Regions from separate parts of the Pseudomonas chlororaphis subsp. chlororaphis genome, predicted to be linked through region 3. Evidence: predicted binding sites of a transcription regulator. Region 3 holds the regulator's gene; each other region holds the start of a gene.
The links. Region 3 encodes sigma-54, which starts transcription at its own class of promoters, with help from an activator protein. Its sites were predicted from a motif close to ANTGGCATNNANNTTGCTNT; they were not measured.
Positions count from the first base shown of each region.

Region 1 (7,261 bases), 1.1 Mb from region 3:
ACCTGGATTAGCTTCTGCTGGCGGCTCATGGCCTGGCGGCGCATCAGGGTGTAGGCCTGTTCTTCGTTGCAGTCTTTCATCTTCATCAACAGGCCCTTGGCCAGCTCGATGCGCTTGCGCTCGGCCAGTTGCTGGTCGCGGGCCTGCAGCTGCGCACGCAAGGCCTGGTCGCTCTCGAAGCGGGCCATGGCCACGTCGAGAATGGGCTGCAGGCGCTGGGCCTGGATGCCTTCGACTATGTAGGCACTGACCCCGGACTTGATGGCGTGGCGCATCACGTCGGGGTCGTGCTCGTCGGTGAACATCACGATCGGCCGTGGCTGGTCGCGGCTGACCAGCACCACTTGCTCCATCACATCGCGGCTCGGTGATTCGGTATCGATCAGGATCACGTCCGGACGCACCGTTTCGACGCGCGTCGGCAGGTCGATGGTCAGGCCCGACTCGTCGATCACCTCGAAACCGGCTTCCATCAGGGCCGCCTTGAGCCGACCGACCTTCTTGGCGGTGTCGTTGATCAGCAGGATACGCAACATGGTCTCGGGCTCCTGTCAGCGGCTGGCGAGAAGAGGGGAGCTGTCGCTCATGGCGTGCAGCTGGAAGCTGCGGGCATAGGCGGCCGGGTCCGAACCGTCCCATAGCTTGCCGTCGATCAACTGGCTGCTGCGCATGTCCTGGCCCCAGGACGCGACGCCGACGGCGGTGGCGGCTTCACGATAGAGCTCGAGTTGCTGCACCTGGCGCGCGATGCCCAGGTAATCCGGGTCTTCGCGCAGCAGGCCCCAGCGGCGGAACTGGGTCATGAACCACATGCCGTCGGACAGATACGGCAGGTTGACCGCGCCTTCATTATGAAAGCGTAGCGCGTGCAGGTCCTGCCAGCGGTGGCCGAGGCCGTCGGCATATTCGCCGAGCAGGCGCGGCTCGATGCAGTCCAGCGGCGCATCGAGGTACTCGCGGGCGCTCAGCAGTTGCGCGGTGCTCTGGCGGTTCTCGCGGCTCTGCTCGATGAAGCGGCTGGCCTCGAGGATCGCCATGACCAGGGCCCGCGCGGTGTTCGGGTACTGCTCGACGAAGGCGCGGGTACAGCCGAGGACTTTTTCCGGGTGGTCGGGCCAGATCGCCTGGCTGGTGGCCAGGGTGAAGCCCAGGTTCTGGCTCACCGCGCTGGCGCTCCAGGGTTCGCCTACACAGAAACCGTCGATGCGCCCGGCCTGCAGGTGCGCGACCATTTGCGGCGGCGGCACCACCACGCTATCGACGTCCTGCAACGGGTGGATGCCCTGGGCGGCCAGCCAGTAATACAGCCACATGGCGTGGGTGCCGGTGGGGAAGGTCTGGGCGAAGGTCAGCCTTGCCCGGCTTTGGTGCACGTGCCGGTGAAGCGCTTCAGGAGTGGTCACGTTCAGGGCTTGCAGCTCTCGCGAGAGGTTGATGCTCTGGCCGTTCTGGTTCAGGCCCATCAGCACCGCCATGTCGCTGGCGTTGACCCCGCCGATGCCCAGGTGCACGGCGTAGATCAGGCCGTACAGGCTGTGGGCGGCATCCAGCTCGCCGCTCACCAGTTTGTCCCGCAGGTTGGCCCAGGATGCCTGGCGCTTGAGGTTCAGGGTCAGGCCGTAAGGCTGGGCGAAGCCCTGGGTGGCGGCGACCACCACCGAGGCGCAGTCGCTCAAGGCCATGAAGCCGAGGTTGATCGCGGTCTTTTCCGGGGCATCGCTGCCGTTGACCCAGGCCAGCGGGCTGACGGGGAGTTCGTTCATGGGGTGGAGCCCTCCATAAAAAAGCGTCCATAAAAAAACGTCGCACCCGCGCGCCAGGCAGAGCCGGCGGGGTAACGACGCCTTTGTCTTTCGACCCACGCCGCCATTGGCCTGGGTGCTGATGCAGGTTGTGGTGCAAGGCATATGCCATTCACCGCTGATTTCGCCGCGTGCCTCGCCTGCGGCCCCCATGCCCGGCTATAATCGCCGCCTCATTTCGCCGCCACCGAGTCAAGCCCGCCCATGTATACCCTGGCCCGCCAGCTGTTGTTCAAACTCTCCCCGGAAACCTCCCACGATCTGTCCCTGGACCTGATCGGCGCGGGCGGGCGTTTGGGCCTCAATGGCTTGCTGTGCAAGGCGCCGGCGCAGATGCCGGTGAAGGTCATGGGCCTGGACTTCCCGAACCCGGTCGGCCTCGCGGCCGGCCTGGACAAGAACGGCGCGGCCATCGACGGCTTCGCCCAATTGGGTTTCGGCTTCGTCGAAATCGGCACCATCACTCCGCGTCCGCAGCCGGGCAACCCCAAGCCGCGGATCTTCCGCCTGCCGGAAGCCGAAGCGATCATCAACCGCATGGGCTTCAACAACCTGGGCGTCGATTACCTGCTGGCCCGGGTGGCAGCGGCCAAGTACAAGGGCGTGCTGGGGATCAACATTGGCAAGAACTTCGATACTCCGGTCGAGCGCGCGGTGGATGACTACCTGATCTGCCTGGACAAGGTGTATGCCCACGCCAGCTACGTGACGGTCAACGTCAGTTCGCCCAACACCCCGGGCCTGCGCAGCCTGCAGTTCGGCGAGTCGCTCAAGCAGCTGCTCGGCGCCCTCAGCCAGCGTCAGCAGGAGTTGGCGGTGCAGCATGGCAAGCGGGTACCGCTGGCGATCAAGATCGCCCCGGACATGACCGACGAAGAAACCGCCGAAGTGGCGCAAGCGCTGATCGAGACCGGGATGGACGCGGTCATCGCCACCAACACCACCCTGAGCCGCGTCGGCGTCGAAGGCATGGAGCATGGCGACGAGGCGGGCGGCCTGTCCGGTGCGCCGGTGCGCGACAAGAGCACCCACACCGTGAAGGTGCTGGCGGGCGAGCTGGCCGGGCGTTTGCCGATCATTGCGGTGGGCGGTATCACCGAAGGCAAGCATGCGGCGGAAAAGATCGCTGCCGGCGCCAGCCTGGTGCAGTTGTATTCGGGCTTCATCTACAAGGGCCCGGCGCTGATTCGCGAGTCGGTGGACGCGATCGCCGCGTTGCGCTGAGGACAGCGGCTTTTGCGCGGCCAATAAAAAGGGCTCCTTAAAGGAGCCCCTGGGCCGCAGCCCGCCGTCCGGATGGGACGTGCGTGGTTAAGTCGTTACGTATTCAGATTTTGGTGTCGGAATGTGTGCCCTGTTTTAGCCGACGGCGTGAAGTTCGTTGAGTCTGTGGATTCCCGCAGTGCCGGTCATACCGTCCCAGTTGTCGCCGCGTCCTTCGCGCCAGCCATTGATCCAGGCTTGGCGTACCGACGGTAGAGTAAAGGGGCAAAGCTCACGGGACTTGCCATGAACGCCATACTGATATCCGCGCAAAAATGCTCTTTCCAACGGATCACGCTTAAGTCTTCTCATAGGGTGTTTCCCTCACTTGTTGACTGTCTTATGTCCCGTCGGCCTCGTTTGAGGCCGGGCAGAATGCTTCTGCCGTTGGTGCTCGCTGCCGGCGTCGCGAGCGTGGCGTTGGCGTCATTGCGGCGCCAACCTGAGTTGATTTCTAACCAATGCGTCACAACGATGGAATGATCGTTTTGTCATAAGGACGTAACGATAATGATGTTGAAGCCATAAGAACGGCCGGCTTTACATCGGGTTGATCAGGCAAACCTCGCTCTGATCAGCCTCTTACTGGATGATGGGCTTAATGCTTTAGTGAGAATTCCATTCCGTTGCACTCAGGTATTATTCGATGAAAGGTCGAGTTATGACCTTTTGTTTCGCTGACTTTATTATCTGCCCCGGCATCTAAGCTCTTTTGACCCCAGTGGTCACCGCTAGCGGCGAGCTGAACAGCAGGGGCGGGACGGCACAGATTCGTGCCACGCGAGCGCTCTTCAAGAAAAGCGCTTGATTGAAAACCGGGCGGACGATGCGTTGTCCGTTCACTTATTGCTAAAGGCCCTGAACTCCCATGTCGGATCGCTACGAACTCTTCCTCACCTGTCCCAAAGGCCTTGAAGGCCTGCTCATCGAGGAAGCCGCCGGGCTTGGCCTTGAAGACGCGCGCGAACATACCTCGGCCGTGCGCGGCATGGCCGATATGGAGACCGCCTACCGCCTGTGCCTCTGGTCGCGCCTGGCCAACCGGGTACTGCTGGTGCTCAAGCGCTTCCCGATGAAGGACGCCGAAGACCTCTATCACGGCGTGCATGACGTCGACTGGCAGGACCACATGCTGGCGGACGGCACCCTGGCGGTGGAGTTCAGCGGCCACGGCTCGGGCATCGACAACACTCACTTCGGCGCCTTGAAGGTCAAGGACGCCATCGTCGACAGGCTGCGCACGCCGACCGGCGAGCGTCCCTCCATCGACAAGCTCAACCCGGACCTGCGCATTCACCTGCGCCTGGATCGCGGCGAAGCCATCCTCTCCCTCGACCTGTCCGGCCACAGCCTGCACCAGCGCGGCTATCGCCTGCAGCAGGGCGCGGCACCGCTGAAGGAAAACCTCGCGGCGGCGATCCTGATCCGTTCCGGCTGGCCGCGTATCGCGGCCAATGGTGGCGCCCTGGCCGACCCGATGTGCGGCGTGGGGACCTTCCTGGTGGAAGCAGCGATGATCGCCGCCGACATCGCCCCCAACCTCAAGCGCGAGCAATGGGGTTTCACTGCCTGGCTCGGTCACGTCCCGGCCCTGTGGCGCAAGCTGCATGAAGAGGCCCAGGCGCGGGCCCAGGCCGGCCTGGCCAAGCCGCCGCTGTGGATTCGCGGTTACGAAGCCGACCCGCGGCTGATCCAGCCAGGGCGCAACAACGTCGAGCGCGCCGGCCTCAGTGAGTGGATCAAGATCTACCAGGGCGAAGTGGCGACCTTCGAGCCGCGCCCGGACCAGAACCAGAAAGGCCTGGTGATCAGCAACCCGCCCTACGGCGAGCGCCTGGGTGACGAAGCCAGCCTGCTGTATCTCTACCAGAACCTCGGCGAGCGCCTGCGTCAGGCCTGCCTGGGCTGGGAAGCGGCGGTATTCACCGGCGCGCCGGACCTGGGCAAGCGCATGGGCATCCGCAGCCACAAGCAGTATTCGTTCTGGAACGGCGCCTTGCCGTGCAAGCTGCTGTTGATCAAGGTGCAGCCAGACCAGTTCGTCACTGGCGAGCGGCGTACCCCGGAACAACGGCAGATCGAACGCGAACAGGCCGAGGCCGACAAGGCGCCGCTGGTTCCGCAGGAGCGCCAGTACAACAAGAACGGCAACCCGATCAAACCGGCGCCGGCGCCAGCCCCCGTGGTCGAGCAGGCGCGCCTGAGCGAGGGCGGGCAGATGTTCGCCAACCGCCTGCAGAAGAACCTCAAGTTGCTGGGCAAGTGGGCCAAGCGTGAAGGCGTCGAGTGCTATCGCGTCTACGATGCCGACATGCCGGAATACTCCCTGGCCATCGACCTGTACCACGACTGGGTGCACGTGCAGGAATACGCCGCACCGAAATCCATCGACCCGGAAAAGGCCCAGGCCCGTCTGTTCGATGCCCTGGCGGCCATTCCGCAAGCGTTGAACGTCGACAAGAGCCGGGTGGTGATCAAGCGCCGCGAACGCCAGAGCGGCACCAAGCAGTACGAACGCCAGAGCGCCCAGGGCAAGTTCACCGAGGTCAGCGAAGGTGGCGTGAAGCTGCTGGTCAACCTCACCGACTATCTCGACACCGGGCTGTTCCTCGACCACCGGCCGATGCGCCTGCGGATCCAGAAAGAAGCTGCCGGCAAGCGATTCCTCAACCTGTTCTGCTACACCGCCACCGCCAGTGTGCACGCGGCCAAGGGCGGCGCGCGCAGCACCACCAGCGTCGACCTGTCGAAAACCTACCTGGACTGGGCGCGCCGCAACCTGTCGCTCAACGGTTTCTCCGACAAGAACCGTCTGGAGCAGGGCGATGTCATGGCCTGGCTGGAGACTTGCCGCGATGAGTTCGACCTGATCTTCATCGACCCGCCGACCTTCTCCAACTCCAAGCGCATGGAAGGGGTGTTCGACGTGCAGCGTGACCACGTGCAACTGCTCGACCTGGCCATGGCCCGGTTGGCCAGCGGTGGCGTGCTGTATTTCTCCAACAACTTCCGCAAGTTCCAGCTCGAGGAAAACCTGGCGGCACGTTATGCCGTCGAGGAGATCACCGCCAAGACCATCGACCCGGATTTCGCCCGTAACGGCAAGATCCACCGGGCCTGGAAAATCACCGCCCGCTGAGGTTGATTGGATCCACAGAGCCTTGATTTTCAAGGCTCTTTGCTCTAGCCAAATTAGTGGCGAATAGCTATAACTCAATGCAAGCCCATGTGACGCTCATGTTCGCTGGCGTTATGAGTTTTGCTTATGTCGTTGCACTCGGTACGCCCGAAAATCCTGGGCTTCATCAGCGAAGACGTGTCGGCCTGGCTGGTCGCGTTAGTGGTATTGCTGTTTGGCTGTGTATTGACCGGGCTGCTGGCCTGGTCGACCCTCAATCTGTATCAGCAGCAGTTGCGCCAACGCTTCCAGCTGCTGGCCAGCGAACGTTATAGCCGCATCGAAGAGCGCTTCGAAGATCAGGAGCAGCGCCTGGATGGTCTCAAGCGCTTCTTCATCAATTCCGGCGCGGTCTCGCGCCAGGATTTCGACGGCTACACCCAACCGCTCTTGCATCGCACCCAGGCCTACGCCTGGGCGCCGCGCGTCAGGGGTGCCGAGCGTGCGCTGTTCGAGCGCATGGCGCAGGAACAGGGGGCGCCGGATTATTTCATTGCCGACCTGAATGCCGAAGGCAAGCTGCAGCGAGCCGCCGAGCGCGATGAGTACATACCGGTGCTCTACAGCCAGACCCAAAGCCCGCTGGGCTCGCCCCTGGGGTTCGACCTGCTGGCCCAGCCAATGCGTCGCGACACTCTCGAGCGGGCGCGGCGGCGTGGCGGCGTGGCGGTTTCGCAGCCGGTGCGCTTGGTCGGAGTCGAGCCTTCCTACGCGCGCGGCATCATCCTGGCGACTCCCGTCAGCCTGCGCGCCGATGTGGCCATGTCGTCCCCCGAGCCTTACGGTTATGTGATCGCGGTGATCAGCATGCGCCAGTTGGTGGTCGATGGTCTGCCCGAGCAGCGTCAGGACAACCTGTTCGTGCAGATCATCGACCTGTCGACCGCCGAGTCGTACGGCAAACTCTATGAATCGAGCAACGGCCCGGGGGACAGCCCGCTGGCGGTGAGCCGGGTGCTGAGCCTGGCCGATCATGATTACCAGGTGAACATCCGCCCCAGCGCGGTGTTCCTCCAGG
Region 1 covers NZ_CP027712.1:2,106,514-2,113,774, forward strand. The annotation lists gene C4K27_RS09635 (ANTAR domain-containing response regulator) at 1-536, opposite strand, end outside; gene C4K27_RS09640 (CmpA/NrtA family ABC transporter substrate-binding protein) at 552-1,763, opposite strand; gene C4K27_RS09645 (quinone-dependent dihydroorotate dehydrogenase) at 2,007-3,026, shown strand; gene rmf (ribosome modulation factor) at 3,162-3,377, opposite strand; gene rlmKL (bifunctional 23S rRNA (guanine(2069)-N(7))-methyltransferase RlmK/23S rRNA (guanine(2445)-N(2))-methyltransferase RlmL) at 3,934-6,204, shown strand; gene C4K27_RS09660 (sensor domain-containing diguanylate cyclase) at 6,331-7,261, shown strand, end outside.
Region 1: the regulator sigma-54 is predicted to act here: its motif matches at 1,896-1,915, upstream of C4K27_RS09640 (CmpA/NrtA family ABC transporter substrate-binding protein).

Region 2 (7,261 bases), 2.0 Mb from region 3:
GACCCTGTTGCTGGACTGGCCGTTGGCGATCGTCGGCGGCCTGATTGCCCAAGTGGGGCTGGTCGCGCTGGGTCGCCAGGACCTGGCGGCGGTCGGCATCAACGGCGCCTTGCTGATCCTGCTGCCGGTGCTGGTCACTGAATGCTGCGCGATCCTGGTGGAGCGCGCGCAGCCGCGTAATCCCTTTGTGTATATCTTCTGTTCCGGTTTTTTTGCCGCCGCCCTGTCGGCCTTGCTGTGCCTGCTGGTGGGCCTGGTGCTGCTGTGGTTCGACGGGCGTTTTGCCATGCCGGAATGGCTGGAGGACTTCGTCGGCTACCTGTGGCTGATCATCTTTCCCGAGGCCTTCATCAACGGCATGGTAGTCAGCGCCCTGGTGGTGTTCTGCCCCGAATGGCTGGAAACCTTCAACCGCACCCGTTACCTGTCGGCGCCGTGGAAGGATGACGATCCGCGTTCTTGATCCATATCAAACACGTTCGGCAGGCACGGTCCCATGCTCGGCAAAAACCGTTCGGGAGCAGGGTCATGAGTGTGTATGAATGGGCGCGGCAGGAAGTACGCAAGAGTCTGGATACTGCGCAGCAAGAGGGTTTCGAACCGGGCTTGAGCCTGCGCGCCCTGCTCAGCGCAGTGGTGCAGGAGAGTCGGCGGGTGCGCAGCGCCGAGGATCTGGCCGACGAGTTGCAGTTTCTCGCGGAGAACCTCGACGATACGCAGGATTACGCTTTCATGCGGCCTTGAGGCTTTTAGTGGGCGCGAGGCGGCAGATCGTCGGAAAACAGATCGTCCTCGGCATCCGGGCTGACCGGAATCTTGTGTTCTTCGGCAGCCCAAGCGCCGAGGTCGATCAGTTTGCAGCGGTCCGAGCAGAACGGACGGTTGACGTTGCTCGCGGTCCATTCCACGGGCGCACCGCAGGTTGGACATTCCACGGTCAGGGGTTGGCTCATGACTGGCCTCCACGCAAGGTAAGGTAAAAGTGATGCAGGCGTTCGACCTCGCTGTGCAGCCAGGCGAGGTCGCGGTCGTTGACCAGCACATCGTCGGCATGGCTCAGGCGGTCTTCGCGGGTCGCCTGGGCCTTGAGAATCGCCTGGATCTGCTGTTCGCTGATCCGGTCGCGTTGCAGGGTCCGCTCGATCTGCAGCTGTTGCGGCACATCGATCACCAGGATCCGCTGGGTCATCGCGTACTGCCCGGACTCGATCAACAGCGGTGACACCAGAATCGCGTAGGGCGACTCGGCACGGGCCAGGTGGGCGGCGATTTCATCGGCAATCAATGGATGCAGCAAGGCTTCCAGCCAGAGGCGTTGTTGCGGCACCTCGAAGATCAGCTTGCGCAGCGCGGCGCGGTCCAGTTGGCCATCGGCCTGCAGCACGCTGTCGCCGAAATGTTCGGCAATGCGGGCCAGGGCCGGGCGGCCGGGTTCCACCACCCAGCGGGCGGCGTGGTCGGCATCCACCACATGAATGCCCAGGTCGATGAAGTGCTGGGCCGCGGCACTTTTGCCACTGCCAATACCGCCGGTAAGGCCGAGGATCCAGGGTTTGAAAACAGGCTTGGTCATCTGAAACCGACAAACTGCAAATAGGAGTCGGTTATTTGACCACCCCAGAGCAAGGCAATCCAGCCGGCAATGGCCAGAAAGGGACCGAAAGGGATAGGCGTGGACATTTGCGCGCGGTTGCGGCGCAGCATGGCGATCCCGGCCAGGGCTCCGGTCAGTGAGGCCAGCAGCAGGGTCATCGGCAGAATCTGCCAACCGCCCCAGGCGCCGAACATGGCCAACAGCTTGAAATCGCCGTGCCCCATGCCTTCCTTGCCGGTCAGCAGCTTGAACAACCAGTACACCGACCACAGGCACAGGTAGCCGGCCACGGCGCCCCACAGCGCATCGTGGAGGCTGACGAACAGGTCGAAGCCATTGACGATCAAGCCCAGCCACAACAGGGGCAGCACCAGCACGTCGGGCAACAGTTGATGATCGGCATCGATCAGGCTCATCGCCAACAGGCCCCAGCTCAGGAACAGCATCAAGCCGGCCTGCCAGCCAAAGCCGAAATGCCAGGCCACGAACGCCGAGGCCAGGCCGCAGGTCAGCTCCACCAGCGGGTAGCGCCGGCCGATCGGGGCCTTGCACGCGGAGCAGCGTCCGCGCAGCAGCAGGTAGCTGAACAGCGGGATGTTTTCCCAGGGGCGGATCGGGTGCGCACAGTTCGGGCACTGGGAGTGCGGGAGCAACAGGTTGTAGGTCGGCCCGGCAGGCTCGTCGGGCAGCCCGAGGATGTCACGGGCCTGGGCGTGCCAGTCGCGTTCGAGCATCTTTGGCAGACGCCAGATCAGCACATTGAGAAAGCTGCCGACAATCAGGCCCAGGATCAGCACCGATGCTACGAAGACCAGCGGGTAGCTGGCCAGGACCTCAGTCAATGACATGTTCAGATCGCTGTGCCGAGTTGGAAGATGGGTAAGTACATGGCGACCACCAGGCCGCCGACGAGGGTGCCCAAAACTACCATGATCACGGGTTCCATGAGACTGCTCAGGGTGTCGACCAGGGTATCGACCTCTTCCTCATAATGGATCGCGACCTTTTCCAGCATGCCGTCCAGGGCCCCGGACTCTTCGCCGATGGCGGTCATCTGGATGGCCATGCCGGGAAAGATGCCGGATGCGCGCATGGAAAAATGCAACTGCATGCCGGTCGCCACGTCCTGCCTGATGCGGTTCACCGCTTGCTTGAACACCTGGTTGCCGGTGGCCCCGGCCACCGAGCCCAAGGCCTCCACCAGCGGCACTCCGGCGGCGAAAGTGGTGGACAAGGTGCGGGCGTAGCGGGCCACCGCGGACTTGTACATCAGTGGCGCTACCAACGGCAGTTTCAGCAGGCCCACGTCCAGCCAGTGGCGAAAGCGTGGTGAGCGCCGGCGGGCATGGCGCAGGCCGAACACACTGAGCAACAGCGCGCCCACCAGCAGCCACCACCAGTGCTGCACGAGTTCCGAGAGGGCGATGACCAGTTGCGTGAACACCGGCAATTGCGCGCCGAAGCCCTGGAACATCGACTGGAATTGCGGCACCACCTTGACCAGCAGGATCCCCGTCACCACCAGCGCCACGCAGATCACCGCCAGGGGATAAGTCATGGCCTTGCGGATCCGTGTCTTGAGGTTTTCGCTTTTTTCCTTGTAGGTCGCCACCCGCTCCAGTAGGGTTTCCAGGGCCCCGGCCTGTTCGCCGGCATCCACCAGGCTGCAGTACAGCTCGTCGAAGTACCGCGGCCTCTTGCGCAGCGCGCTGGTGAAGCTGCTGCCGGCGGCGATGTCCTGTTTCAGCTCGCCCATCAGTTTGCGCATGTTCGGGTTATCGAAGCCCTCGGCAATGATGTCGAACGATTGCAGCAGTGGTACGCCGGCCTTGATCAGGGTCGCCAGTTGCCGGGTGAACAGGCTGATGTCGCGGGCCTTGATCGGGGGCGTGCGCTGCAACAGCGAGTTGGACTTCTTCCTGACCCTGGCCGGGTTGATGCCTTGCTTGCGCAACTGGGCCCTGATCAGCGAGGGGGTATGGCCGCTCAATTCGCCGCGCAGTTTGCTGCCTTGCCTGTCGGTGCCTTCCCACAGGTAAACACTGACTTTTGCTGCTTTGACCGCCATGGTGTCGAGTCCCGGGTTGTGATGGATGTCCTCAGGGCCGGCAGTGCCCTGTGCGTTAGCGAGTGGACCGCTGCGCGGGGCGCGGCGTCCGGCTCATAGAGTTTGAATGGCCCGATACGTTCCTTGGATGGGGCGGGCAGTGAATGCAATCGATGATCGAATGACAGCGTAGCCCGTCACGACGACCGGCCCAGGGCACTTGGCTGACAAAAAGTGTCAGATAGTGCGACTTCTGGCGCTCACTGCCGCAGCTCCGCGCCGCTAAAGCCCCGTTCAGCCGGGGCGCAGGCGCTGGCACAGGCTGTGCTATGGCTGTGTGGTGAGTGCCCAGACCCCTGGATATCCCCTGCTTGGAGCAGATAGATGAAGTATCAGAAAGGTTTTACCTTGATCGAGCTGTTGGTCGTCGTGGCGATCATCGGCATCCTGGCCACCTTTGCCATGCCGCTGTATTCCAAATACCAGGCGCGGGCCAAGGTTACCGCGGCGTTGGCTGAAGCCTCGGCGCTGAAGGTCAACTTCGAGGACGTGCTGAACCAGGGCAGCGATCCGACCTTGGAGCTGGTGGGGGGCAAGGCGGCAACGTCGAACTGCACCATGACCGCTGCGGGTTCCGCCTCGACCGGAGCGGGAACAATCGGCTGCACCATCCTCAATGCACCGGCACCGGTGCTGAACAAGACCGTCACCCTGACCCGCACCACGGCCGATGGCTGGGTCTGCACCACCACCGTCCCCGCGGACTACTCCCCCAAAGGCTGCACCGCCAGCGGCAGCTGAGCCCGGTTCTCGCTTGCTCGGCGCGTGAAACGCCACGCGCCAGCGCGCCTTTGGGGAAAGTATCGAGAATTCAGGAAGTTAGCTCGTCTGGGAAGTGCAACTTGCATGCAGATTATTCGCCGGTCATGCATTTTGCATGACAGCGAGTGTTTGGATTATTTTTTAATTAATTGATATTTAAGGGTTTTATTGTTTTTCTGAACTTGGCATAACGCCTGCAATCTACTTAAGTAACCCTGCTGCCAGGACTTGGAGCAGGTTTTCCAGAAGAACAGGAGTTACTCGTATGAAGAAGTTCGCTATCGCTGCTGCAACTGCTACCGCTCTGACCCTGACCATGGCTAACGTCGCATTTGCCCAGACCACTCAAGCTACTCAGGCGCCAATGGTGCTCGCGGCGGGTGAAGTGACCAAGGCCAAGGAAGCCACTTCCGACACCTGGATCACCACCAAAGTCAAAGCGGATCTCGTAACTGAAAAAGGCATTCCTGGTACCGACATCAAGGTCGAAACCAACAAGGGTGTGGTTTCCCTGTCCTCCACCACTGCTCTGACCGCGGCGCAGAAAGAAACCGCAGTCAACATCGCCAAGAACATCAAAGGCGTGAAGGCAGTATCGGCTGACGGTTTGAAAACCGACTAAGCCTCAAGCTTCTTTCCTGGACAGGGAGAAGATGCGGTAGAGGATTCATCTACCGCTTCCTTGAAGGTTCATGCGAATGGCCACAGGGAAGTGGCTCCTTTGGTAAACAGAACAGGCCCCGGCACAGTGTGTCGGGGCCTGTTCTGTTTATGGCGGGGGGAAACCGCCGGGCCGACCCGTTTCCGGGGCGGCGGGGAGGGTGGTTATTCGGCGTCCAGGTGCATGGGGGTAATGACCCGACCATCGCTTTCGGCCTGGCCAAGGTTGGCATCGATGAAGTAGACCCGGTCGTCCGCCAGCTGGCCCTTGTCCACCAGGAAGTCCTTGATGCTGCTGGCCCGTTCCTGGCCCAACTGGCGCAACAGCACATCGCTACCACTCCAGAACTTGATCACGCCTTCACGCATTTTCGCGGTGCGCTCTTCCTTGCCCAGGTCCTTCCATTCGGCCGGTGGCTGGGTCTTGAGGCGTGTGCGATAGATGCCCTCCAGCAGCGGGGCTTTCTCTTTCTCCGGTACTTCCAGCAGCGACGCCTGGGCCGGCACCTTGTCGCCGCGACGCTGGAGCATCTTGTAGTAGTTGTACTGGTATTCCCGCTCCAGGCGTTGCTCGGCGATCAGCGGGCCATCGCTGCTCTGCGCGGCGGTGCCTTCGATCTCCAGGCGCAGGGCCGGACGTTCCTTGAGCGCATTGGACAGCTTGACCAGCGTTGCTTCCGATTCCGGGCTCAAGTCACTCGAGCCCGGGGCGAACGAGACACTGCCCAAGTCTTCCGAACCGCCACCCGCGACCAGCCCGCCAATCAGTTTGAACGGTGCCGCGGCAGCCTTGACGATCAGGTTGCGCAGGGTCTGCCAGACAATCGGCATGACGCTGAACTGCGGATTGTTCAGATCGCCGGTCACCGGCAGTTCGATGGAGATCTTGCCGTCGACATCCTTGAGCAAGGCGACCGCCAGTTTCAGTGGCAGGCTCACGGCATCCGGGCTGTCGACTTTTTCCCCCAGCTCCAGTTGTTCGACCACCACTTTGTTTTCGGCCTTGAGCTGGCCGTTGGTGATGACGTAGTGCAGGTCGAGGTTGAGCCGGCCCTTGCGGATGCGGTAGCCGGCGAACTTGCCGGAGTAGGGGGTCAGGTTGGTCAGTTCGACGCGTTTGAAGCTGGTGGCGATGTCCAGTGCGGCCATTGGATCGAAGGGGTTCACGCTGCCCTTGATGGTGACCGGCGCATAACGATCGACCTTGCCCTTGATATCGACGCTGGCCGGTTTTGCCTGGCGGCTGTCGATGGTGCCGATCTGGCCATTGAGTTGCTGGACGGCCGTGGCGAAGTTGGGGGTCAGGCTGAAGTCGGCGAAGTTGGCCGAACCGTCGTTGATGGCGATCTGGCCGATATGGATGCCGAGGGGTTTTTCCTTGGCGGCCGGCTTGGCTGCGCCTTTCGGCGCGCTGTCGGCCGGTTGCGGGATCAGCAGGTCATCGATGTTGGTGGTGCGGTCATCGTTGATCATGAAGCGCGCATAGGGCTGCATCAGGTTGACCTTGTTGATCGTCAGGCTGTCGCCGTGCTGATAGTTAAGGCCTTCGAGCACCAGTTGCTGCCATTTCACGAAATCGCGGGTTTTCAGGGTGTCCAGGGTGTGCAACTGGTCGACCTGGGCGCGGCCAGTCACGCTGAATGTCAGGGGATCGATGTTTTTCAGGTCCACTGCCAGGTCGCTGCCGAGCATGCCGCTGCGCAGCTCCAGGCGAATGAACGGGCTGATGTAGGACTGGGCGACCCGCAGGTCGATGTCCTTGGTCTGCACCGCCAGCTTGGCGGTCACCGGTTGCAGGTTGACCACGCCGTTGGCGAGGATCTTGCCCTGTTTGCCCACTCCGGTGTCGAGCTTGAGGTTGAAAGGCGACTGGTTGAGGCTGTCGAAGTTCTGCACGTCGACGTTCAGCGGGCCGACCTCCAGGGCCACGGCCGGCTTGGCCTGACGGTCCGCCAGGTGCACCTGGTAATTGCGCAGTTGCACGTCCTTGAGCAGCACCTGCCAGGGTTTGCTCGGCGCCGGAGCGGGAGCCGGCGGAGTATCGGCGGCGGCCGGAGCGGGCTTGGCAGCCGGTTTGGCCGGCTGGCTGGCGAACAGTTTCTGCCAGTCCAGTTGGCCATCGGCCTCCAGGGCGGCCC
Region 2 covers NZ_CP027712.1:5,834,921-5,842,181, reverse strand. The annotation lists gene C4K27_RS26505 (energy-coupling factor ABC transporter permease) at 1-463, shown strand, start outside; gene C4K27_RS26500 (hypothetical protein) at 529-744, shown strand; gene yacG (DNA gyrase inhibitor YacG) at 750-953, opposite strand; gene coaE (dephospho-CoA kinase) at 950-1,573, opposite strand; gene C4K27_RS26485 (prepilin peptidase) at 1,570-2,442, opposite strand; gene C4K27_RS26480 (type II secretion system F family protein) at 2,445-3,662, opposite strand; gene C4K27_RS26475 (pilin) at 4,026-4,442, shown strand; gene C4K27_RS26470 (BON domain-containing protein) at 4,729-5,085, shown strand; gene C4K27_RS26465 (DUF748 domain-containing protein) at 5,289-7,261, opposite strand, start outside.
Region 2: the regulator sigma-54 is predicted to act here: its motif matches at 3,953-3,972, upstream of C4K27_RS26475 (pilin).

Region 3 (7,261 bases):
CCCAACTCACGCAACAAGGTCAGGGCCACCATCTGCCCCACCGCTTGCTCCGAACCGTAGCTGGACAGGATATTGAAGCCCTGCAGCGCCAGTACCATGCCGATGAATATCCCGGAGACCACAATGATCACCAGGGACATCACGCCCACCGAATGCAACTGCTTGACCAGCAGGCCGAAGCCGCCGCCGATACTGCCGCGGCCGAACAACACATGAAACAGCATCAGGCTCGAACGCCCGAGCACCGCGAGAACGTCGATGCCCGAGTGGCCGAACAGACGAATTCGCTCCAATAAAGATACTTTGCGCATCAGCGCTTCCCCAGAAGATCTGCGCGGTAGTCCGGCGCTGGAAAGTGAAAGGGTACCGGACCGTCGGGGTCGCCTTTCATGAACTGGCGGATCCGCGGGTTATCGGAATCCATCAGCTCGTCGGGCGTGCCCTGCCCCAGCACCTGGCCATCGCCCACCACATAGATGTAGTCGGCGATGCTCGCGGTTTCCGCCAGGTCGTGGGAAACCACGATGCTGGTGATACCCAGCGCGTCGTTGAGCAGACGGATCAGGCGCACCAGCACGCCCATGGCAATGGGGTCCTGGCCTACGAACGGCTCGTCGTACATGAGGATCTGCGGGTCCAGGGCGATGGCCCGGGCCAGGGCCACACGACGTTTCATACCACCGGACAGCTCGTCGGGCATCAAGTCGATGGCACCGCGCAACCCGACCGCCTGCAACTTGAGCAGGACGATATCGCGGATCATTTCATCCGGCAGCTGGGTATGAACGCGCAGCGGAAAGGCGACGTTCTCGAACACATCGAGATCGGTGAACAGCGCGCCGCTCTGGAACAGCACGCCCATCTGCTTGCGGGCGTCGAACAGATCGCCGCGCGACAATTTGGGCAGGTTCTGGCCGTTGACCCAGACTTCACCGCTGCTGGGACGCAATTGCGCGCCCATCAACCGCAGGAGCGTGGTCTTGCCGCAACCGGAAGGCCCCATGATGCCGGTGACCTTGCCCCGCGGAATACGGATATCGACATTATTGAAGATGCTGCGCGCACCGCGCTTGAAGGACAGTCCCTTCAGCTCGACCGCGTAGGCGTTATCGGCACTCATCTAAACTCCTTGCGATGCAGCCTCTCACTCGGACGCTTGGCTCCCTGCCGGGAGTACATGCACCCAGGGCAGGCCGAACTGGCGGCGAACTATATCACTGCTGATACGGAGCCCCCAAGGCCGAAGCCATCCGCGTTCAGGATCACGACAGCCTAAAACAGGCTTTACAGGACAATTCCTACCTATAGAAGGACAAAGGCTGACGAACTTGCGTGAGGGAATCGATCATTACCGCTATAATCGCCGCCTTTTCATCAGGCTATACGATTTCTGACATGAGCCAATCCAGCGACCTGATTCAATCGGCACAACGCACCATCCGCCTCGAGATAGAAGCCGTACAAGGCTTGCTGCCACATATCGACGCAGATTTCGTACGCGCTTGCGAGATGATTCTGGCCAGCAAAGGCCGCGTAGTAGTGGTCGGCATGGGCAAGTCCGGGCACATCGGCAACAAGATCGCCGCCACCCTGGCCAGCACTGGCACCACCGCGTTTTTTGTCCATCCGGCCGAAGCCAGCCATGGTGACATGGGCATGATTACCCGGGACGACGTGATCCTGGCCCTATCCAACTCTGGCTCGACCAATGAAATCGTGACCCTGTTGCCGCTGATCAAGCGCCTGGGTATCCAGTTGATCAGCATCACCGGCAACCCTGATTCGCCACTGGCCAAGGCCGCCGAGGTCAACCTCAACGTCCAGGTCGAGCAAGAGGCCTGCCCGCTGAACCTGGCTCCGACCTCCTCGACCACCGCCGCCCTGGTCATGGGCGACGCCCTGGCCGTGGCGCTGCTGGAAGCCCGCGGCTTTACCGCCGAAGACTTCGCCTTCTCCCATCCGGGCGGCGCGCTGGGCCGGCGCCTGCTGCTGAAAGTCGAGAACGTCATGCATGCCGGCGAGCAACTGCCGCAGGTCCAGCGTGGCACGCTGCTCAAGGACGCCTTGATGGAAATGACCCGCAAGGGCCTGGGCATGACCGTCATTGTCGAGGCCGACGGGCGTCTGGCGGGGGTCTTCACCGATGGCGACCTGCGCCGCACCCTGGACCGCACCATCGACATCCACCACACCACTATCGATGAAGTCATGACCGTTCACGGCAAGACCGCCCGCGCCGAAATGCTCGCGGCCGAAGCCCTGAAGATCATGGAGGACAATCGAATCAACGCACTGGTCGTGGTGGACAAGGACGATCGCCCGATCGGCGCCTTCAACCTGTCCGACCTGCTGCGCGCGGGAGTCATGTAATGAGCACGGATCTGCTGCAACGCGGCAAGAACATCAAGCTGGCGGTATTCGACGTCGACGGCGTACTGACCGACGGTCGCCTGTACTTCCTCGAAGACGGCAGCGAATTCAAGACCTTCAACACCCTCGACGGCCAGGGCATCAAGATGCTGATGGCCACCGGCGTGCAGACGGCGATCATCAGCGGCCGCAAGACGCCGGTGGTCGAGCGTCGGGCGAAAAACCTGGGGATTCCCCACCTGTTTCAGGGTCGCGAAGACAAACTGGTGGTGCTGGACGGGCTTCTTGCCCAACTGGGCCTAAGCTATGAGCAGGTCGCCTACCTGGGCGACGACCTACCCGATCTGCCGGTGATCCGCAGGGTCGGCCTGGGCATGGCTGTCGCCAATGCCGCCAGTTTTGTCCGAGAACACGCCCATGGCGTCACCCAGGCCCGTGGCGGCGAAGGCGCCGCCCGCGAGTTCTGCGAGTTGATCCTGCGCGCCCAAGGCAGCCTTGAAGCGGCCCACGCCGCCTACTTATAGAGCCTCCCATGCTGAGCAAAAAGATTCGCAACATACTGATCTTCGGCATCATCACCGTGCTGTTCCTGGCGGTGGGGTACTGGAACATCAGCCCGGAACGCTTCCTCGACAAGCCGGTCGCGCAGGTCGACGAAAGCGCCATTGACTACTACGCCATCAACGCCCGTAGCGTGCAGTACCTCCCCGACGGCAAACTGCAGTACGAAATGACTTCCGACAAGGTCGAGCACCTCAAGGCCACCGAGGTGACCCTGCTGACCAAGCCGGACCTGCAGATGTATCGCGGCACCACCTTCCCATGGCATGTCCAGAGCGAGCGCGGCGAAGTCAACCCGGACGGCACCGAGGTCGAGTTGATCGATTCGGTACGGGTTTCGCGCACCGACGAGAAAAATCGCAACCTGCTGATCACCACGACCCGCATGACAGTATTCCCGCAGAAGCAATATGCGCAGACCGATCAAGACGTTAGAATCGACGGCGCCGGCGGCGTGACGACTGGCAAGGGAATGAAAGCGTATTTGAAAGACGGCAGGATGAACCTGCTATCGAACGTAAGAGGACAGTATGAGGCTCGTTAAAACCCTCCCTATTTTGCTCGGTCTGGGCGCAGCACTGGGAAGCGTGAGCGCCTGGGCTCTGCCGAACGATAGCCAGCAACCGATCCGCATCCAGGCCGACGACGCTCAACTGGACGACAAGAATGGCGTAGCCACCTACAGAGGCGACGTGATCATCACCCAGGGCTCGATGAAGGTCACCGGCAATACCGTGACCATCACCCGCACCCAGACCGGTGATATCGACGTGGTGACCTCGGTGGGCAACCTGGCCTACTTCGAGCAGATTCAAACCCAGGGCGACACCAAGCCGGTCCAGGGCTACGGTGTGACCATCCAGTACCACGCCGCGCAGAACCGCGTCGTACTGATCGACCGCGCCAAAGTCGTCGACAAGGACGGCAACATCACCCAGGGTGAGAAAATCGTCTACGACACCAACAAGAAGCTGGCCAGCGCCGGTCGCGCCACCGGCAGCAAGGTCACCGAGTCGCGCCCACGGATCGACATGGTCATCCAGCCGAAAAAGAAAACTGACGAGCAAAAGGCCCAGTAATGGCAACTCTGAAAGCTCAGCACCTGGCCAAGAGCTACAAGAGCCGCCAGGTCGTGCGTGACGTCAGCCTGTCCATCGACAGCGGCCAGATCGTCGGCCTGCTCGGCCCCAACGGCGCCGGCAAGACCACCTGCTTCTACATGATCGTCGGCCTGGTCCAGGCCGATCAGGGTCGCATCCTGATCGACGACCTAGATGTCAGCCACCAGCCAATGCACGGCCGCGCCCGCGCCGGGATCGGCTACCTGCCGCAGGAAGCCTCGATCTTCCGCAAGCTTTCGGTGGCCGACAACATCATGGCCATCCTCGAGACCCGCAAGGAGCTCGACAAGGCCGGCCGTCGCCAGGAGCTGGAAAGCCTGCTGCAGGAGTTCCACATCAACCACATTCGCGACAACCTGGGCATGAGCCTTTCCGGCGGTGAACGTCGCCGCGTGGAAATCGCTCGCGCCCTGGCCACCGCCCCCAAGTTCATCCTGCTCGACGAACCTTTCGCCGGCGTGGACCCGATCTCGGTAGGCGACATCAAGCAGATCATTCATCACCTGAAGGCCAAGGGTATCGGCGTGCTCATCACCGACCACAACGTCCGTGAAACCCTGGATATCTGCGAAACCGCCTACATCGTCAACGACGGTCAACTGATCGCCGAAGGCGACGCCGAAACCATCCTCGCCAACGAGCTGGTCAAGGAAGTTTACCTGGGCCATGAGTTCCGCCTGTAAGCCCTGAGGTGTTTGGCTGGTCGCCAGAGCGCCCGCCCCAATAAAACCCTGCTGTTTTTATTGTTACAGCGCTCTAGGCAAACACTTCAGTTTCAGGCATATAATTTGCTTATGTTTGGCGCTCACGCGCCCTGTAGTGGATGGCGCATGTGCGCCGGCGAATAAGGTGTTAAGCCCCTGCCATGAAACCATCGCTAGTCCTCAGAATGGGCCAGCAGCTGACGATGACACCGCAGCTGCAACAGGCCATCCGCCTGCTCCAATTGTCGACCCTGGACCTGCAACAGGAAATCCAGGAGGCCCTGGAGTCCAACCCGATGCTCGAGCGCCAGGAAGAAGGCGACGACTTCGATAACACCGATCCGCTGGCCGACAACGCCGAGCAGAAACCCAATACCGATATCCAGGAACCCTCCTACCAGGAAACCGCCCCGACGGTGGACAACCTCGAGGACGGCGAATGGAACGAACGCATTCCCAACGACCTGCCGGTCGACACCGCCTGGGAAGACGTCTACCAGACCAGCGCCAGCAGCCTGCCCAGCAACGATGACGACGAGTGGGATTTCACCACCCGCACCTCGGCCGGCGAAAGCCTGCAGAGCCATCTGCTCTGGCAGTTGAACCTGGCGCCCATGTCCGACACCGATCGCCTGATCGCCGTGACCCTGATCGACTGCATCAACAATCAGGGCTATCTGGACGAAACCCTCGAGGAAATTCTCGAAGCCTTCGATCCGGAACTGGACATCGAACTCGACGAAATCGAGGCTGTCCTGCATCGTATCCAGCAATTCGAGCCCGCCGGCATCGGTGCCCGCAACCTGGGTGAATGCCTGCTGCTGCAACTGCGCCAGCTGCCTGCCAAGACCCCTTGGCTGACTGAAGCCAAGCGCCTGGTCAGCGACTTCATCGACCTGCTCGGCAGCCGCGACTACAGCCAGCTGATGCGGCGCATGAAGCTCAAGGAAGACGAACTGCGCCAAGTCATCGAACTGGTACAGAGCCTCAACCCACGGCCGGGCTCGCAAATCGAGTCCACCGAAGCCGAATACGTGGTCCCCGACGTCATAGTGCGCAAGGACAACGAACGCTGGCTGGTGGAGCTGAACCAGGAGTCCGTGCCGCGCCTGCGCGTCAACCCACAGTACGCCGGCTTCGTGCGGCGCGCCGACACCAGCGCCGACAACACCTTCATGCGCAACCAGCTGCAGGAAGCCCGCTGGTTTATCAAGAGCCTGCAGAGCCGTAACGAAACCCTGATGAAAGTCGCCACCCAGATCGTCGAGCATCAGCGCGGCTTCCTCGAGTACGGCGATGAGGCGATGAAACCGTTGGTCCTGCATGACATCGCCGAAGCAGTCGGCATGCACGAGTCGACGATTTCACGGGTGACCACGCAAAAATTCATGCATACCCCACGGGGCATTTATGAACTGAAATACTTTTTCTCCAGCCACGTAAGTACCTCCGAAGGCGGTGAATGCTCGTCCACGGCGATCCGCGCGATCATCAAAAAACTGGTCGCCGCGGAAAATCAGAAAAAGCCGTTGAGTGACAGCAAGATCGCTGGTTTACTGGAGGCACAAGGCATTCAGGTAGCCCGTCGTACCGTCGCCAAGTACCGTGAATCCCTGGGGATCGCGCCTTCCAGCGAACGGAAGCGGTTGATGTAGCCGCCGGGCTCGCCACAGCGTTCCAGTGGCAGGTCAATCGACCTGCCGCTTTATGCACTGGCAACGAAGGAGAAGCTGTATGCAAGTCAACATCAGTGGACACCAACTGGAAGTGACCGAACCTCTGCGCGCTTACATCGGCGAAAAACTCGACCGACTTGAGCGGCACTTTGACAAGATTACCAATGTGCAGGTAACGCTGGCCGTCGAAAAACTGAAGCAGAAAATCGAGGCCACGCTGCACATCCATGGTGGGGAAGTCGTCGCCAATGCAGAACATGACGACATGTATGCCGCAATCGACTTGCTCACGGACAAGCTTGACCGCCAACTGAAAAAGCATAAGGAAAAGCAACTCCACCTTCTCCAAGGCACGGGTCGCTAACACTCCCCTCCCATGATCCGACTTGAAAGCATCCTGACCCCCGGCCGTTCCCTGGTGAACGTGCCGGGCGGCAGTAAAAAACGCGCCCTCGAACAAATTGCCAACCTGATCAGCCGCGAAGTGCCCGATCTGGAGATGCAAGATGTCTTCGAAAGCCTGATTGCCCGTGAAAAGCTGGGCTCTACCGGTTTTGGCAACGGCATTGCCATCCCACACTGCCGCCTCAAAGGCTGTGAGTCGCCCATCAGTGCCCTGATGCACCTGGACGCTCCCATCGATTTCGACGCCATCGACGGCGCACCGGTCGACCTGCTGTTCGTACTGCTGGTCCCGGAAGCCGCCACCGATGCGCACCTGGAACTGCTCCGGCAGATTGCCAGCATGCTGGACCGCAAAGAAGTGCGCGACAAGCTGCGCAGCGCCACCAGCAACGAAGCCTTGTACAAGGTTGTCCTGGACGAACAG
Region 3 covers NZ_CP027712.1:1,048,228-1,055,488, reverse strand. The annotation lists gene mlaE (lipid asymmetry maintenance ABC transporter permease subunit MlaE) at 1-311, opposite strand, end outside; gene C4K27_RS04620 (ATP-binding cassette domain-containing protein) at 311-1,120, opposite strand; gene C4K27_RS04615 (KpsF/GutQ family sugar-phosphate isomerase) at 1,396-2,370, shown strand; gene C4K27_RS04610 (KdsC family phosphatase) at 2,370-2,894, shown strand; gene lptC (LPS export ABC transporter periplasmic protein LptC) at 2,903-3,475, shown strand; gene lptA (lipopolysaccharide transport periplasmic protein LptA) at 3,462-4,010, shown strand; gene lptB (LPS export ABC transporter ATP-binding protein) at 4,010-4,735, shown strand; gene C4K27_RS04590 (RNA polymerase factor sigma-54) at 4,918-6,411, shown strand; gene hpf (ribosome hibernation-promoting factor, HPF/YfiA family) at 6,491-6,796, shown strand; gene ptsN (PTS IIA-like nitrogen regulatory protein PtsN) at 6,809-7,261, shown strand, end outside.

Region 4 (7,261 bases), 1.3 Mb from region 3:
GATCGCATTGTCATACAGGTAGTCGACATCCATGCCTGGCGGGGGCAGGGGATAGGCCTTGCGCGCCAGCACCGGGCCGGTGTCGATCTGCTCGTCGAGCAGCAGGGCGCTGGCGGCGCATTCACGCTGCTCGATGATCTGGTAGTACAGGGTGGTGCTGCCGCGATAGTCCGGCAGCCAGCCTGAGTGGATATGCAGCACCGGGTAGTGACTCAGCAGGGCCGCCGGCACCAGTTGCCCGCCGTAGCCGGAGTAGACGACCAGGTCCGGCGCCTGGCGGGCGATGAGTGTGAGCAGTTGCGGATCGTCGAGAGCCTGGGCCGGGGACACCTCGTGGGGCCAGTCCAGGGCCGCCAGGCAGGTGTCGAGGTCCTGGCTCAGGTCCGGGCAGAACAGCCCCGCCAGTGGCTGCACCTGTAACTCGCGGGTGGTTTGCAACGGGCCGCCGCCCTGGCCGTAGACAATCACCGCTTCAGGTTCGATTCCGGCCGCCGCCAAGCCTTGCAGGTAGGCGACCGAGCGCGCGGTGCGGGCGCAGAGGATCAGCAGGCGGGCGCGACTCATAGGCCGGCCTCCCGGGCGACTGTGGCCAGCAGCTGTTGTTCCTGGGTCAGCAGCCAGGCCAGGTAGGCGCCCTGGTCCGGGGCGAGGCGGCCCTGCTGCGACACCAGGGTATCCGTCAGCTTGAGCAGGCCGCTGAGGTAGTAGGCTGCGCCGCTCGCCTGCCAGCCGTGCAGCATGCACTCGGCCAGCAACAGGTAAGGCTGTGCGGATCCATAGCTGCCGTGTGGCAGCGGACGGTGCGGAGCCGTGGCTTCATAGCCGGTATACAGGCGTTTGCTCACTTCGAATTTCTTCAGCAGGCGCGGCAGCCAGTAGGTCGCCAGCGGGCCGGAGACGCCAGCGTCCGCGCGCATTTCCAGGCACAGGTAGCCCAGCAGCGTCGTGCTGTCCCCGGCGTGCGCCGGGCCTTGTGGATATAGCGCAGGCAAGGCTGGCGCCGGCAGGTGGGCGCATGCAGCCAGGCGCGAGGCGCGCCAGGCGTCGACGAAGGCTTCACCCTGGAAGCTGCTGTAGCGGTAGGTCTGCGGGGTTTCCAGCAGGTCCCCGTCGCTGTAGGCGTAGTTCAGCATGATGGTGGATACCCACAGAGCTGGCGAATGCGTTCCACATAGCCCGGGATGTCGTCGGGCTCGTGACGGTTATGCAGCACCAGGTCCGGGCGTTGCGGCGGTGGATACTCGATGTCCACGCCCACCACGTTGCTCTGTTCGCCTCGCAGGGCGGACTGGTAAAGCCCCTTGTTGTCACGGCTGATCAGGGTGCTCAGCGGCACATCGACGAACACTTCACGGTAGCTGGAGAAACGCTGGCGGTTGTCGTCGCTGATGTCCTGGAACATCGACAGGATGCAGCAGACCACATCGATGCCCTGGCTATCGAGCCAGCCGCACAGGGCCTGGATCCGCTCGGCGTTGACCCGGCGTCCGGCGACGCTGTAGGCGTCCGCCTGCTGATCATGGCGGAACAGCGCGCGAATCTCGTCGCCGTCGACGAATACGGTCTGCGGCCGTTGCGCTTTCAGGCTGGCATACAGGGCCCGGCCAATCGTGGTTTTGCCCGCGCCCGACATGCCGACCAGCCAGATCACCATGCTTTCACCCCTGCTTGAGTATGTTTTCGATGTTGCGCAGCGCCAGTACCGCCAGCTCCGCCGAGAAACCATAGCTGGGGGCGAAGTAATGGCGACGCAGGCGCTGACGGACCGCGGCCTGCCGTTGCCAGAGGCTCTCGTCCCCCAGCAGGTCGGCCAGTTGCCAGCGCGCCTCGGGGTCGAGGTTGACGATGTCGTTGCGCAGCAGCACATCGGGCGATTCCTCGCCGGTCAGCGCGTCCTGCTCGGCGTCCGGTACGTTCAACAGCAGCAGGTTCTTGTCCAGGTACAGGGCGCCGAACGCGGTTCCGCCGTAGTCCGAAACCACATAGTCGGCGCAACGGAACAGGCTGAGGTTGTCGTAGACGCGGGTAATTACCGCGGTGAACGGGTATTGCTCGAGCAGTTTCAGCGCCTCGGGATCGGCCTCGACCGACAGCGGGTGGGTCTTCACGATGACGTTGTAGCGATCGCACAACCCGGCCATGGCGTCGGCGAAGCGGCTGATCGACGACAGCTCCATCCAGGTCGGCAGCCACAGCACGGTCGTTTTCGTCGGGTCCAGGCCCAAGTCTGCCGGGTGCTGGCCTTGCAGCGAGGTTTCGCGGAAGTAGGCGTCGTAGCGCGGGTAGCCCATCTGGAAGGTTACGGCATCGCAGCATTCGCGCAGGCGCTCGGCCTGCCAGGGGCCGAAGCACAGGATCAGGTCGTAATGCCGGTTCCAGCTGGAGAAGTTGTGTTTGTACTTGCCCAGGGCGTACATGAAGCGCACCTGGCGATGGCCCAGCGCCTTGATCATCGGCTGCGAGCCGTGGTCGTACATGCTGTGGTTGGAGACCACCACGTCATAGCGGTGATTGGCCTTGATCACATCCAGGCTGCCGTGACAGCTGTAGCCCAGGCCGCCAATCAGTTCGCGGCTTTGCGCGCGCTCTTCATGGGTGCCGTGCAGGACCACATCGAAAGCATCGGCCCCCAACAGGCTCCAGACCGCCTGATAGTGATTGAGCATCTCGGCGGTATGAACGAAGAAGGCCAAGCGGCTGAAGGGTTTTGGCGCGGTCATAGGGCTACCTGGTGCACAACAAAGAATACGTCGAGGCAAGCGTTGGCGTTGCTTGGCGGTGTCGTGGGGCATGGCTCGCCCCGAGGGTGGCCAGGATCGCAAACGCTGGATATGTTATCGGCGAAGCGGGCGGGAAATGAACGGGCAGAGCGGAAAATCTTTGCTGGCGGGGTCCGGCTCGACCGGCGGCAGGCACTGCATGGTCGAGCCTATGCGCAGGGGCGCGGTCGAGGTGGTTATTGCTCGCTCGGGTTGAGCTTGGCTTCCAGCTCGGCGACCTTCGCCTCCAGGCTTTCCAGGCGGGCCCGGGTGCGGGCCAGGACGACCATCTGGCTGTCGAATTCTTCCCGGCTGACCAGGTCCAGCTTGCTGAAGCCGCTTTGCAGCAGGGCCTTGAACTGGCTTTCGATTTCGGCGCGGGGCAGTGGGGTATCGCCGCTGAACAGGCGGGCGGCATGGCCGCTCAGGGCATCGAGGAGGTCTTTGGGCGCGAGCATGGGGAGTGTCCTGAAAACAATGACGGGCAGTGTATCACGCACTGTCTATAGTCAATCGGCAGGCGGGGATGCACGCTTTTCGCGCATCGCGCCGGGCAGTGGCGCACCGTTGTTGTGCGTATCCGTGGCGATGATGGCGAAGTGGTTTCTGTCGTGGCGGCCAAGGGACTGAAATCAGTGGGTTTTCGCGAGATGGCAAGGTTTCTGCTTAGTCCCCGATGACCCATGCACTGATGCAGTCGCTGTGACGAATGCAGTGCGGCAGGCGGAGCGGGGAAGTGTTTCGTCAGGAGCGGTTAGCTGGCGTCGGTCTGGTCGAGGAAGGCCGACGATGCGTTACAAAGCCAGGCACTGCGCTTAGACTTGAGTCGGGTTTGTTTTCCTGGGGCAAGTCCACCAATTCGGGAGAAAGTTTCATGAAGCTAGTCACTGCCATCATCAAGCCGTTCAAGTTGGACGACGTGCGCGAGTCGCTGTCCGAGATCGGCGTGCAGGGCATTACCGTTACTGAGGTCAAAGGCTTCGGCCGGCAGAAGGGGCACACCGAGCTGTATCGCGGCGCGGAGTACGTAGTCGACTTCCTGCCCAAGGTGAAGATCGACGTCGCCATCGACGACAAGGATCTTGATCGGGTCATCGAGGCGATAACCAAGGCCGCCAACACCGGCAAGATCGGTGACGGCAAGATCTTCGTGGTCAATCTGGAACAGGCTATTCGCATCCGTACCGGCGAAACCGATACCGACGCCATCTAAGCCGCCCCAAACCCAACGCCCCAGGAGAAAACAATATGACTCTGCGTAAAATCGCAGGGCTAGGAGCCCTGTTGTCCCTCGTAATGCCTGGCCTGGCCATGGCGGCGGACGAAGTGGCAGCCCCAGTCCTCAACTCCGGCGACACCGCCTGGATGCTGACCTCGACGGCCCTGGTGCTGTTCATGACCATTCCCGGCCTGGCGCTGTTCTACGGCGGCATGGTGCGTTCGAAAAACATTCTTTCCGTGATGATGCAGTGCTTCGCCATTACCGGTCTGATCAGCATCCTGTGGGTCATTTATGGCTACAGCATTGCGTTCGACACCACCGGCATGGAGCAGGGCGTCGTCAACTTCAACTCCTTCGTCGGCGGCCTGGGCAAGGCCTTCCTGGCCGGCGTCACCCCGGCGAGCCTGACCGGCCCGGCGGCGCTGTTCCCCGAGGCGGTGTTCATCACCTTCCAGATGACCTTCGCCATCATCACCCCGGCGCTGATCGTCGGTGCCTTCGCCGAGCGGATGAAGTTCTCCGCCATGCTGATCTTCATGGCCATCTGGTTCACCCTGGTCTACGCGCCGATCGCGCACATGGTCTGGTCCGGCAACGGCGGCCTGATGTGGGACTGGGGCGTGCTGGACTTCGCCGGCGGCACCGTGGTGCACATCAACGCCGGTATCGCCGGCCTGGTGGCCTGCCTGGTGCTGGGCAAGCGCAAAGGCTTCCCGACCACCCCGATGGCGCCGCACAACCTGGGTTACACCCTGATGGGCGCGGCCATGCTGTGGATCGGCTGGTTCGGTTTCAACGCCGGTTCCGCCGCCGCCGCCAACGGCACCGCCGGCATGGCGATGCTGGTAACCCAGATCGCCACCGCCGCCGCAGCGCTGGGCTGGATGTTCGCCGAATGGCTGACCCACGGTAAGCCAAGCGCCCTGGGCATCGCCTCGGGTGTGGTTGCCGGCCTGGTGGCGATCACGCCTGCCGCTGGCACCGTAGGCCCGATGGGCGCCCTGGTGATCGGCCTGGCAGCGGGCGTGGTGTGCTTCTTCTGCGCCACCACTCTGAAACGCAAGCTGGGCTACGACGACTCCCTGGACGCCTTCGGCGTGCACGGTATCGGCGGTATCCTCGGCGCGATCCTCACCGGCGTGTTCGCTGCGCCATCGCTGGGCGGCTTCGGCACCGTGACCGACATCGCCGCGCAAGTGTGGATCCAGTGCAAAGGCGTGGGCTTCACGGTGATCTACACCGCGATCGTCACCTTCATCATCCTCAAGGTGCTGGATGTGGTCATCGGGCTGCGTGTCACCGAGGAAGAAGAGTCGGTCGGCCTCGACCTGGCGCAACACAACGAGCGCGGTTACAACCTGTAATCTCGCTAGAAAAAATGCCCGGCTTGCCGGGCATTTTTTTGTCTGCGTTTTGTCATTGAGAGACAGCTGAAAGGTTTTTTCCAGAGCTTGTCAGCCAGTTTGATGACTGCTTTTTTTTCGGGTCAATGACTTACAGCATTGGAGGAATATTCGGCACTTTGTTTTTTCCCAGAGCGCGCTAGAATGCGCGCCGAATGTGCGGAGAACTGTATGTGGCAACAGACTCTGATTACTCTGCGGGCAAGGCCCCGGGGCTTTCATCTGGTAACGGACGAGTTGCTCGCCGGCCTGCCTGAACTGAAGGCATGTCGGGTCGGTCTGTTGCATTTGTGGCTGCAGCATACCTCGGCCTCGTTGACCATCAACGAGAATGCCGACCCTGCGGTTCGTCGTGACTTCGAGCGTTTCTTCAACTCCCTGGTGCCTCAAGGCATGGCCGGGTATGAACATGACGACGAAGGGCCCGATGATCTGCCGGCGCACTTCAAGGCCAGTTTGCTAGGCTGTCAATTGAGCTTGCCGGTATCGGCGGGTCGCTTGGCGTTAGGCAGCTGGCAAGGCGTTTATCTGGGCGAGCATCGCGATCATGGCGGTGCCCGCAAAGTCCTTGCCACCTTGCACGGTGATAAGGCATAAGCCGCTGGTTATCAGTGGATGTTGATTTTTTTCCAGCGGCCTTCGACAGTCGGCTCAGCTGGGCTATAACTAATCTGCTTTTCGCAAGTCATGAGGTAGAACATGAGCGACGATGATCTGGAAAACGACGACCTCGAAGTAGGCGACGAAGACGAAACCGAAGAAGGTCTTGAAGCGGCCGCCGACGATGTGGCGGAAGACGATGGCAGTGATGTTCCTGCCCCGACCGCCAAAGGCAAGGCCAAGGCTGCCGTCTCGGTAGACGAGCTGCCGAGTGTCGAAGCCAAGAACAAAGAGCGTGATGCACTGGCGCGCGCCATGGAGGAGTTCCTGGCCCGTGGCGGTAAAGTGCAGGAAGTCGAGGCCAATGTGGTTGCCGATCCGCCCAAGAAGCCTGATAACAAGTACGGTAGCCGGCCTATCTGAGCGCCTGCCACTTGCTTGCTGAAAAAGCCCGCCGTCGCTGCGGGCTTTTTCATGGGCGTTTGTTGGCGAGAGTGCGGTGTTGCAGTGATTGCGACAGCGTCCGATCAGGCGCCGTTGTGCCAGCGCGCCAGCAGTTTCGGCAGCTCAGTCAGGCTGCGGATTTCCGCATCCGGCAACCGGTCCGCCTCCCAGGCCTTGCCGGCCGGGTTGAACCAGATGGCCCGCAAGCCGGCCTGCTGGGCCCCGGCGATGTCGTCGCCCGGGTGGTCGCCGATGTGCACGGCGGTGTCCGGTGTCGCCTCGCCCCGTTGCAGGGCTTCGTGAAACAGCCGTGCATCGGGCTTGGCGATGCCGATGTCTTCGGCGCACAGGGCGAACTTGAAGTAATCCGCCAGCCCCAGGCGGCGCACGTCGGCGTTGCCATTGGTGACCACGCCCAGGGCGAAGTGGTTGGCCAGCGCTTCCAGGGTCGGCTGCACCTCGGGAAAGATATCCAGCTGGTGCCGCGCATGCAGGAACACTTCAAAACTCTGGTCGGCCAGGGCATTGGCCTGGCCCTGGTCGTAGCCGGCTTCCTCCAGTGCATGAAACAGCACCCGTCGGCGCAGCGCGCTGATGCGGTACTTGAGCCCCGGCTCGTTGTTCAGCACCCGCTCACGGATGGTCCAGAGATGCTCCACCGGTACGCCGCCCAGTTGCGGAGCGTGGTCGGTCAGCCACTGGCGCAGCACGGCTTCGGCGCTGACGATCACGGGCGCGGTATCCCACAGCGTGTCGTCGAGGTCGAAGGTGATCAGCTTGATCGTCATTACTCACCGCCTTTGTTGCGTTTGGCCCGTGGGTGGGCGCTGTCG
Region 4 covers NZ_CP027712.1:6,556,458-6,563,718, reverse strand. The annotation lists gene C4K27_RS29970 (formyltransferase family protein) at 1-564, opposite strand, end outside; gene C4K27_RS29965 (hypothetical protein) at 561-1,133, opposite strand; gene C4K27_RS29960 (adenylyl-sulfate kinase) at 1,127-1,654, opposite strand; gene C4K27_RS29955 (CDP-glycerol glycerophosphotransferase family protein) at 1,659-2,720, opposite strand; gene C4K27_RS29950 (accessory factor UbiK family protein) at 2,957-3,217, opposite strand; gene glnK (P-II family nitrogen regulator) at 3,634-3,972, shown strand; gene C4K27_RS29940 (ammonium transporter) at 4,008-5,345, shown strand; gene C4K27_RS29935 (secondary thiamine-phosphate synthase enzyme YjbQ) at 5,556-5,981, shown strand; gene sutA (dormancy-specific transcriptional regulator SutA) at 6,084-6,407, shown strand; gene C4K27_RS29925 (HAD family hydrolase) at 6,512-7,216, opposite strand; gene xerC (tyrosine recombinase XerC) at 7,216-7,261, opposite strand, start outside.
Region 4: the regulator sigma-54 is predicted to act here: its motif matches at 3,409-3,428, upstream of glnK (P-II family nitrogen regulator).